DNA from 2 places in the Intrasporangium sp. DVR genome. Region 1 is predicted to be linked to the other one. Evidence: riboswitches for the same ligand, from Rfam matches in the RefSeq annotation. Region 1 holds a riboswitch; the other holds the start of a gene.
What was found. Region 1 has a riboswitch for cyclic di-AMP ahead of ABWV20_RS06660 (CHAP domain-containing protein). Riboswitches for the same ligand answer to the same signal wherever they lie in the genome.
Positions count from the first base shown of each region.

Region 2: linked by a shared signal. The riboswitch ahead of ABWV20_RS03805 (C40 family peptidase) and the one ahead of ABWV20_RS06660 (CHAP domain-containing protein) in region 1 are both predicted to bind cyclic di-AMP.

Region 1 covers NZ_BAABZW010000005.1:444,302-449,375, reverse strand. The annotation lists gene ABWV20_RS06670 (S8 family serine peptidase) at 1-318, shown strand, start outside; gene ABWV20_RS06665 (alpha/beta hydrolase family protein) at 400-1,479, opposite strand; gene ABWV20_RS06660 (CHAP domain-containing protein) at 1,596-2,468, opposite strand; cyclic di-AMP (ydaO/yuaA leader) riboswitch at 2,471-2,663, opposite strand; gene ABWV20_RS06655 (hypothetical protein) at 2,809-3,606, opposite strand; gene ABWV20_RS06650 (transposase) at 3,798-4,901, shown strand.
Region 2 covers NZ_BAABZW010000003.1:191,683-196,756, reverse strand. The annotation lists gene ABWV20_RS03820 (ATP-binding SpoIIE family protein phosphatase) at 1-72, shown strand, start outside; gene ABWV20_RS03815 (STAS domain-containing protein) at 69-479, shown strand; gene ABWV20_RS03810 (DsbA family oxidoreductase) at 555-1,238, opposite strand; gene ABWV20_RS03805 (C40 family peptidase) at 1,316-2,113, opposite strand; cyclic di-AMP (ydaO/yuaA leader) riboswitch at 2,112-2,277, opposite strand; gene ABWV20_RS03800 (iron-dependent transcriptional repressor DtxR) at 2,415-3,167, opposite strand; gene ABWV20_RS03795 (MFS transporter) at 3,192-4,496, opposite strand; gene ABWV20_RS03790 (hypothetical protein) at 4,744-5,074, shown strand, end outside.

The sequences.
Region 1 (5,074 bases):
GGGGGATTCGGCTCGCCGACGTGTGCGTACGGGACGGACGACACGTTCGCCGGCTTCTCGAACTTCGGTGCTGACGTCGACCTCGCCGCCCCGGGCGTCTGTGTCCTCTCCACCTGGCGTGGTGGCGGCTACCGCTCGATCAGCGGCACCTCGATGGCCAGCCCGCACGTGGCCGGGGCCGCCGCGCTCTACCTGTCCACCCACCCCGGCGCGACGCCCGCCGCGGTCAGGGCTGCCCTCGCAGCCGCCGGGACCTCGGGCTGGACCGGCGACCCGGACGGCATCCACGAGCCACTCCTCGACGTCGCCGGCCTCTGAGGAGCAAGCCCCGGCCTCAGCGGACGTCTGGCCTCTGAGGAGTTTGGCCTCTGAGGAGTTTGGCCTCTGAGACGTTTGGCGTCAGCGGAGGTTCGCGTCGAGGAAGGACCCGGTCCGGCGGATCGACAGCGGCCACTGCGACGTGAAGGTGTGACGTTCCCCCGGGTAGACGTGGTAGGTCACCTTCTTGCCGGCCTTCTTCAGCGCAGCGACGGTCTCCGCGGACCAGCGAATGGGGCAGTCCTCGTCCTCGGTGCCGTGATGGATGAGGATCGGGTCGGTGATCCGGTCGAAGTACGTGCGGGGGCTGGTGCGTGCCCACGTCTCGGGCGCCCGCTCGGGCGTCCCGAGTCGCCGTAGCACCGCTCGGGCGTCGCCCTCGCGGTCGTCGTCGCGGCGGACCCACCGGTTGAAGTTGTCAACGGTGTCCGAGCTCACCGGGCTGTAGGCGACCCCGGCCTTGAAGAGGCCGGGCCTGGCGACGAGCGCGTTGTAGACCACCCCGCCGCCCATCGAGCGGCCGATGATGCCGATGCGGTCGGGGTCGACGGCCTCGAACTGCTGGAGGGCGAGACCGGCGTTGATCGCGTCGACCGCGTAGCCGAGGCGCAGCGCAGCGCCGTTGTCAGGGTCGTCGTCGGACTGCGCATGGTTGCGGTAGTCGATGTGGAGGGTGACGTAGCCCTGTCGGGCCAGGTAGTCGCGTTCCCGGAGCATCGTGGCGCCGTTGGTGTACTCCTCGATGGGGACGTAGCCGTGGGCGAGCACAACGGCGGGGAAGGGGCCCGTGCCGCGGGGGACGTTGATCCGTCCGGAGATCAGGAGTCCGTCTCCCCGGAACGTCGCGTAGAACTGGCGGTAGGCGCTCGTGCTCCCGCCCTCACGACCCAGCCGCAGGTCGCGACCGTCGAAGTCGGTGTCGATGAGGGACTGGATGAAGGCAGGGTCCGCAGGCTCAGTCGTGCTCGCCCGTGCCCGAGTCGTCCCTGATGACGTCGCGGCCGAGGCGGACGTGGGCGCCGTGGCCGACGCCGTGTTCGAACCCGTGGTGGGCGCACTCCGGGTCGCGGTGCCCCCGGGCGTCTCGCGGACGGACTCGCTCGTGCAGGCGCTGACGGCCAGCACGGCCGTCAGGGTCCAGGCGACGATGGTCCCTCGCACCCCTGCAGTGTCTCAGGGGAACCTGCCCAGCGGCCGCTGGCTGGGCATGACACAGGCGGGACGGGTGCCTCGGCACCCGTCCCGCCTGTGACCGCGGTGTCAGCAGCTGCGCTGCATCACGGAGCGTAGATGTACTGCATCCCGCCCACGTGCGTGACCGTGCGGGTGTTGTAGTTGTACGGCCCAGCAAGGGCGTTCATCTCGATCATGGTGATCTCGTTGCCGTTGACCGCGGTGACCCACGCCACGTGGCCGACGCTCGAGGAGCCGTGGACACCCGGCTGCATGACGACGATGGAGCGCGTGCGCGGGGTGCTGGACACGGTGTAGCCGGCGTTGGCGGCGCCATAGCCCCAGGCCATCGCGTTGCCGGTCCAGCCGCCCGGGTAGTACCCCTCGGACTGGTACCACTTGTTGAGCGCGCCCCAGGTGCACTGGCCGGCAGTGGCCCAGTTGTAGGCGGACTTCTGGCCGGACGAGCCGTTGACCGTCGCCTTCGGCGAGTAGGTCGACGACGTCAGCGTGGCGCGAGTGGCCGAGCGTGAGGCGCGCTCGGCGGCCGCACGGCGGGCCTCGGCGGCCTCGCGCGCCTTCTGGGCCGCCTCCTCGCGCTTCTTCTCGACGACGACGTCCTTGATGACGATCGGCTTGGCCGTGGGCGCCTTCGTCGTCGTCGACGCGTAGCCGATGGAGCTGAGCGCCGGTGCCGCCGCGACAGCGGGTGCGAGGGCGGCGTCAGGGCCGACGGCGGCGGCAGCCTTCGGTGCGGCGACCTTCGGCGCGGCGACCGGTGCGGCCGCGGACGCGCCGGACATGGTCTCGGCCGAGGCCGGAGCGGTCAGCGTGGCCACGAGCCCGCCAGCGGCGGCGACGACAGCCGCGCCCTTCATGGCCGGCTGCGCGGACTCACGAGCAATGCTCTTGAGCTCGCCGAGCGGGCTGTACCCACCCGGCGCCCGGTGGCGCCCGGGACGGTTGTCAGTCTTCACAGAGAACCTCTCCGCGCCTACGAGGTTAGCTGTCGGGTTCGGGCGAAAGGCTGCCCGGCCTCGTCTCGGGCCCGGAGGCCCTCCTCGAGTGCTACACCCCAAGAGCGACGGGCAACCGGACGGGTCCGGCTCCACGACGCTCGGAGGAACTGTGGTTCCCCCGCTCCTGCCATGCGGGTCAAGCGGGACCTCGAGGCGATGGCAGGACTCGGCGTCCGCCTCACGGCCGGCCCCACCGAGGGAGGGGCTGGGCAAGAGACTAGAGGACTCCTTCCCCGATGTCACGTTCGGGTAACGGGCTGTCCATCAAATGGTAAAGACGGCCGCCGGGTTGCCGGGCTCAGCCGGCCAGCGGGCAGGCCGCCTTGGCGCCCGCCGCGGCCGCCGTGAAGTAGGGCGGGTTTCGCTTCAGCCCCTGCTGCCAGAGGGACCGCCAGAGCGCCTCGGCGCGGGTCGCCGTGATGCCGCCCGCCTTGAAGTGCGACTGGTCCTTCAGGTGGGTCTCCCACGGCTCGATGGCGGCGCGGGCCCGGCCCAGGATCCCGTCGACCACCTTCATGCTGGCCGCGCAGGTGGCCAGGTCCTTCGTCTGCTGACTGGGCGTCGCGCCCGGGGGCACGTCGCAGCGTCGTTCCGCTGAGCGGTAGGCGCGGTCGGCCGCATGGAACGCGGCGATGTGCTGGGGCGCGTCGGCGGTGGTGGGTCCCCAGTCCTTCTTGGCCTTGGCCAATGAGATCTTGCCGGCCTGGAGGGCGTTCATGATGTCGAGGTGGGCGTCCCACTCCCTGAGCGACGTCCCTGCAGCGCTACGAGCCTTCGCCTGCAGGAGCCAACCGCTGCGGCACTCCTCCACCCGCGCCGCGACGGGGTCGACGGTGGGCGTCGGGGACTCGGAGGGGGTCGCCGCTGTCGTCGGCTGGGTCGAGGCCGTGCTCGGCGCGGTCGACGGAGGTGTCGAGGTGGCCGTCGGGCTGACGGGAGCCGCTGTCGGGGACCCGACGAAGAGGTCCTTGCCGAACCAGACGGCGGCGCCGAGGACGATCAGGGCGACCACGAGCACGGCGACGGCAGCCGCCGGCCCGCGCTGCTGGCGCTCGAGCTCGCGCCGTTCGCGGCGGGTCCCTGGTTGTTGTGTCATCGCGCTACCCCCAGAAGTGGCCGATTCCCGAACACCTACCCGGCCAACTCTAGGTGCTACCCGGCTCAGGGGATGTTACTGGCGCGTAAGGCTCTTCGAGACCGCCATGGACCGCGGGGGTCGGTATCCTCGCAGAGTTGACCGGATCCCGTCTCCACAGGTCCGGCCCGGGGGAGTCATGAGGTGCAGCCATGTCCCATCCACCAGTCAAGCGGTACCCAGAGGACAAGGACGCGAGCGACGATCGGCCCGAGGAGGCGGTCGTCGTCCATCTGCCGAGCCGTGGCACCTCCCGCCCGACGCCGTCGCGGGCCAAGCGGTACACCAGCGAGTTCCGCGCCCACGCCGTCGCGCTGGCTCGCCGACCCGGTGTCACGGTGACGGCCGTCGCCCAGGAGGTCGGCGTCAGCGTCAGCACCCTCCGGCGCTGGCTGCGGGACGCCGGTTCCGACGAGCTGCGCCACACCGCCGCCAGTGAGCCGCCGCAGCCCGTCGACGACCCCCGGCCCGTGCGCGAGCGCATCGAGGAGGAGTGGCCGGACTGGCGGACGTACGACTGGCCCGTGCTCCCGGCCCCGGAGTCCGAGGCGGTCAGCAGTGGGACCGGGACCGCCCCCAGCAAGGACGAGCCCTCGGCCCCGCAGCCCGCTCCCCGCGCCAAGTCCACGCAGCGCTCGCAGCTCACGCAACCCAGGCAGCCCATCCAGCCTGGTCCGGCCGCGGCCCGCGACCTCGCGGCGGCGGTGCCCACTGATGGGGTCTTCGCGGCAACCGCCCGCCTCAGCCCGCTCCACCGCCTGGTCATCGTCCTGACGGCCTTCGCCGGCTGCATCGTGCTGTCCCGGCTCGTTCCCGAGTCGTACTCGATGCGCCCTGCCGTGAGCGCCCTTCACGTGATGTCGCTCGTCGCATCCTTCGGGGCCGTGCTCCTCGTCGACTGGCACGGGCTGCTCTGGCTCGCCGGTCGCCGGGCGCTGACCGAGTCCACTCGCCTGGCTGCGGCGGCCTCGCCCATCATCTGGATGGGTCTCGGCGGGCTCTTCGTCACCGGCACCCTCCTGCGGCCCGACATCGGGTCGCCCCTCACCCTGCTCAAGCTGGCCCTCGTGCTCGCCGTGTCGGTCAATGGCGCGGTGATGGCGCCGGTCCGCCTGCGGCTCGCCGCCCTGTCGTCAGACGCGTCCCCGGTCGACGTCCCGGAGCGGGAGTGGCGCCAGATGATGCTGTCCACGGCGGTCTCCCAGGTGGGTTGGTGGGGTGCAGTCGTCATCGGCTTCGTCAACTCGGCCACGTGAGACATCGACGCCGGCCCACTCGTCAGGTGGTCCGCGCCGCTCCGGAGGGTGCTCCAGCACCTGGTCGCCGCGCTGACGGTGGGCTCGCTCGCCGTGCTCCTTCTCGTGGTTCGGGGCCCGGTCCTCGGCCGGGTCGCGCTGGGCCGGTGCCGTCGTCTGGGCGCTCGGTGGGT
Region 2 (5,074 bases), on a different contig from region 1:
GCCCGCACCGGCGAGGGCACCGTCGTCCACCTGCAGCGTCGCGTCAGCATCGAGAACGGAGGCGCCCGATGAGCTCCGTGGCCCGCATCACCTCGCACGAGCACTCCGCCCGGGTCCGACACGTCCAGGTCAGCGGGGAGATCGACCTCGCCAACGTCGACGACGTGCGGCAGACCATCACCTCGGCCCTCGCGGACGACCCAGCCCGCGTCGTCCTCGACCTGCGTGGCACGACCTACCTCGACAGTGCCGCCATCGCGATGCTCTTCCGTCTCGCGCAGCGCCTCGGGCACCGGCGACAGGACCTCCGACTGCTCGTCCCCCCCAAGTCTCCGATCCGCGCCGTCCTCGAGCTGACGAGCATCCGGACGGTGATCTCCGTGCACGACACCCTCGAGGAGGCCGCTGCCGAGCCCGCGACTCCCGACCGCGGGGCCCCGGGACCGACGCCGCCCCAGCGTCCGCTGACTCCTCCGTGACCGCGTGCAAGGCCACCCCCGCCGTATGCCGCTGGGTGACCTCGGCCGCCCGCGCTCGACCGTCGGGGGGCCGGGTCAGACGCTCTCGGTGACGACGCCGCGAAGGAGCGCGAGGTAGTCCTCGACGGAGCGCGCGCCCGAGATCGCGGCGCGGCCGTTGGCGAGCAGGAACGGCACGCTCGTGACGCCCATCGAGGCGGCGAGCTGCTCGTCCTCGCGCACCCGCTCGGCGTAGTCGTCACCGGCCAACACCGCGGCGACCCGACGCTCGTCGAGGCCGGCCTCGGCGGCGAGCCGCTGGAGCACCTCGTGGTCGTCGATCGCCAGCCCCTCGCTGAAGTGCGCGGCGTGGAAACGCTCGTAGGCGGCCGACTGCAGGGCGGGCCCGCCCATCTCGAGCGCGAGCGCGCACAGCCGGTGCGCGTCGAACGTGTTGGCGCGGACTGCGGTGTGCCAGTCGAAGGTCAGCCCGTCGCCCACCGCCACGTCGCTGACGTGGGCGTTCATCAGGCGCCCGCCCTCGACGCCGCCGCCGTACTTCCGGCCGAGGTGCTCGGCCACCCCGAGGCGCTCACCGACCGGGACGAGCGGGTCCAGCTCGAACGAACGCATCCGCATCGTGACGTCATGCGGACGCTCGAAGGCCGCGATGGCAGCCTCGACGCGACGCTTGGAGATCCAGCACCACGGACAGACGAGGTCGGACCACAGCTCCAGGCTGACGGGCGTCGTTGACTCCGCTGCGGACTGGTCGGTCATCGGTTCAGTCTTGCACGGTCGCTCCGCGGGCGCGCACCCTCGGACCTGCCGTAGCAGCCCTCATGGGGGAGGTCAGCTCAGTAGCGCCCGTAACCGGCGGGCATGGTCCAGATCGAGTGGTAGCCGATGACCGTGCCGGGGCGCTGCGCGTCGATCATGCGCCCGGGGCTGACGTAGATGCCGACGTGGTAGGCCGGGTAGCCGAAGAAGACGAGGTCACCGGGCTGGGGCGTGCTCACACGGGTGGCCGAGGCCTGCTGCTGGGAGGCGGTGCGCGGGATCGAGATCCCCGCCTGGCGGTAGACCCAGGAGGTGAAGCCGGAGCAGTCGAAGCCGCTCGGCGTGCTGCCGCCGTAGACGTAGGGGACACCGATCATCGACTGGGCGATGCCGACGATGCCAGACGCGGACGGCGCCGGGTCGGCGATCGGGGTGCGCTCGGTGGTCGTGCGGGACGCCCGCTGCTGCGTCTCGCGGCGCTCCGCCGCGGCCCTCTCAGCCGCCTGGGCGGCCTCCCGCGCGGCGCGCTCCTTCTCGACGACGACGTCCTTGATGACGATCGGCTTGACCACGTCTGCCTTGGTGGTCGTCGCCTGCTGGGCGAAGCCGATGGCGTTGAGCGCGCTCGCCGCCTTGATCGTCGTCGCCTGCGGACCGACGACGGCTGCGCTGCTCGGCGTGGACTTGACCGCGGCGAGAGCCTGGCTGTCCGCAGCGGCCGGCTGGGCGAACGTGGCGACGAGGCCGCCAGAGGCTGCCACGATCGCGGCACCCTTCACGGCCGGCTGCGCCGACTCCTTGGCGATGAGCTTGAGCTCTGACAACGGGTTGTAGCGACCAGGGGCGCGGTGGCGCCCGGCAACGTTCTGAGCCACGTGCTACCTCTCGACGCCTGCGAGGTGAGCTGTCGGGTTCGGGTGGGAGGTACTACCCGGCCCTCGCTCGGACCCGAAGGTCCTCGGGAGGACTTCACCCCAAGGACGTCTCACGACGCCCGGAGAATGGTTCCCCCGCTCCTGCCATGCGGTGTGGTCACGTGCCCGGTCCGGTGGCAGGACTTGGCGATCCGGCCCGGAGCACCCGCCCCATTCGGAGCGAGCCCGCTCAAACTATCCAAACCCCCCGCCGTTGTCACGTCCTGATCACGACATGGGGACAACTTTCTCGCCGGCTGCGTCACGCGGGAGTGGCGGCAGCCGTGGCGGGGCCCGACGCGGAGTGCGCGTGCGGCTCCGGATCGCGCTGGCCGAAGACATGGACTGCGACGTCCTCGGGCAGCGACACGCCGCTCGATCGGTCCATCCCCTCCCGGCAGGCGATGACGCGGCTCGCCTCGCGCACGACGGCGACGCGCTCGCCCGGCATCAGGCCCGCCGAGGTGAGCAGCGCGAGCGCCTCCGGGTCGACCTGCACCGGCTCACCGATCCGTCGGATCGTCACGGTGACGGCCTCGTCGCCGGCGGCCTCGGTCAGCGCGACGAGCCCGCTGCGGAAGTCATCGGACACCTCCAGGCCCAGCTCCTCGAGACCGGGGATGGGGTTGCCGTAGGGCGACTCCCGCCCCTCACCGATGAGGCTGAGGATCTTGCGCTCGACCTTCTCCGACATGACGTGCTCCCAGCGGCAGGCCTCGTCATGGGCGTACTCCCACTCGAGCCCGATGACGTCGACGAGGAGGCGCTCGGCGAGACGGTGCTTGCGCATCACCCGCGTCGCGAGCAGCCGCCCCTCGTCCGACAGCTCCAGGTGCCGGTCACCCGTGACGGCCACCAGGCCGTCCCGCTCCATCCGGGCGATCGTCTGCGACACCGTGGGCCCGGAGTGGCCGAGCCGCTCGGCGATCCGCGCCCGGAGCGGGATGATCCCCTCCTCCTCCAGCTCGAAGATCGTCCGGAGGTACATCTCTGTCGTGTCGATGAGGTCGGTCACGGTCCTACTCTCTCAAAGAATCCTTCATGGCTCGGGCAGCTCGGACCGGGCACTCGAGCTGTCCACGGCGTCCCGGTCCCGCGCCGACGCCGAGCGGGCCGCCACGGCGCCCCTCGACGCTGCGCGCCGAGCGACGGTCGGATCATGACGCGGCACCCAGATCCGCAACCACACGGCACCCGCGACCGCCCCGAGGCCGAGGAGGACCGACGCGGCACCGAGCGTGATGATCGCGCTCAGTCCTGACAACGCGAGCGGCCCGGCGGCTCTTCCCACGTCGGCGCACAGGCGCCAGCCGCCGAGGAACTGGGCCCGCGCCTCGGGTGGGGAGGCGTCCGCGCCCAGGGTCATGATGAGGCCGGCCCCGAGACCGTTGCCCAGCCCGAGGACCGTGGCGGCCGCCGTGACGGCGACGAGTGTCGTGCTCAAGGGCAGCAGGGCCATCCCGAGCCCGAGGACGAGCATGCTGGGGACCGCCGCGGCGACCCGGCCATGGCGGTCCATCAACCACCCCGAGGGGTAGAACAGGGCCATGTCGACCGCACCCGCGACACCGAAGACGAGGGCGGTCTGGCTGGGGGACAATCCCACCGACTCCGCCCAGAGCGGGACGAGGGCCTCGCGGACCGTGCGGGCCCCGGAGACCCACATGGCGCCCACACCCAGCGTCAGCAGCACGCGTCGGTGCTCGACGAGGACGGAGCCGACCGACCGCTGCCGGAGGCGCGGGGCCGACTCGGTCGCCCGGGGCGTGATGTCCGGCGCCACGAGGACGAGGGCGAAGGCCGCGAGGCTCGCCACGACACCGACGAGGTAGGCGGCGGCGACGTCCCACCGGGCGACGACCAGGGCGCCGACGAACGGACCGACGAAGTACCCGATCCGGTGGACCCCGCCGAGCGTGGACAGGGCCCGGGCGCGCATGCCGACGGGCACCGCCTCGGTCAGGTAGGCCTGCCGGGCGAGCCCGAAGAGGGACTGGGCGAGCCCGATGACGACGACCCCGACGAAGAGCAGGACGAGGGCCCGCGCGGTCGCAGCCACGACCATCCCGGCTGCCTCGACGAGTGCCGCGACCAGCAGCGCTCGGCGCTCGCCGATCCGGGCGGCAAGAGCGCCGGACGGCAGGTCGCCGAGGAGCGTGCCGACGCCGAGGGCCGCGACGAGCAGCGCAGCCACGCCGACCGAGGCGCCGAGCCCCCGAGCCGACACGGCGATGATCGGCGCGATCGCGCCCGTCCCCGTCGAGGCGAGCAGAGTGGGGCCGTAGGCCGACAGGGCGATGGCCCGGAGCGTCCCGCGCGAACCCTGCTCATGGGGCACGGTCATCCTTCGCACCTTACGGCCATCGGACTCCCGTCTCACCAGGTGGCCACCCCGTGGTCACCGGCCTCGCCGGCGCCCGTGCTCAGCGGTCTCGGACGTGCCACGACGGCCTAACGATTGCGCATCTGCGGTCGCTGCCGGTCCGGTTCGCCGGAAACCATGACGAGGTGGCCACCGACCGTCAGACGCCCCCCACGGGCCCGCCGTATGCCGCTGGGCTCGCTCCCAGCGGCACGCCGGGCTGGGTGCCGTGACCCGTCCCGGACCCGCGGCGGCGGGTCCCCGGACCGGGCACCTCGTCGGGTCGTTCCTCCTCGTCGTGGCCAGCGCGCTCGCGGTGTCGCTGGCGTCCCCGGTGGCGACGGTGGTCCTCGGCGTCGTGCTCCTCGGCGTCCTGCACGCCGTGCTCGAGCTGCGCTACCTCGCCGGCCGGTTCTCGGCGCAGGCCCTCCGACTGGGGCGGCCGTTCCTCCGCCTGGTCGTCCTCCTGCTCGCCGGCATCGTCATCAGCCGGCTGCTCGGGGGTCTGGTCGGCCGTCCCGGCAACGTCGCCGAGATCCTCCTCGGTTACGCGATCATCG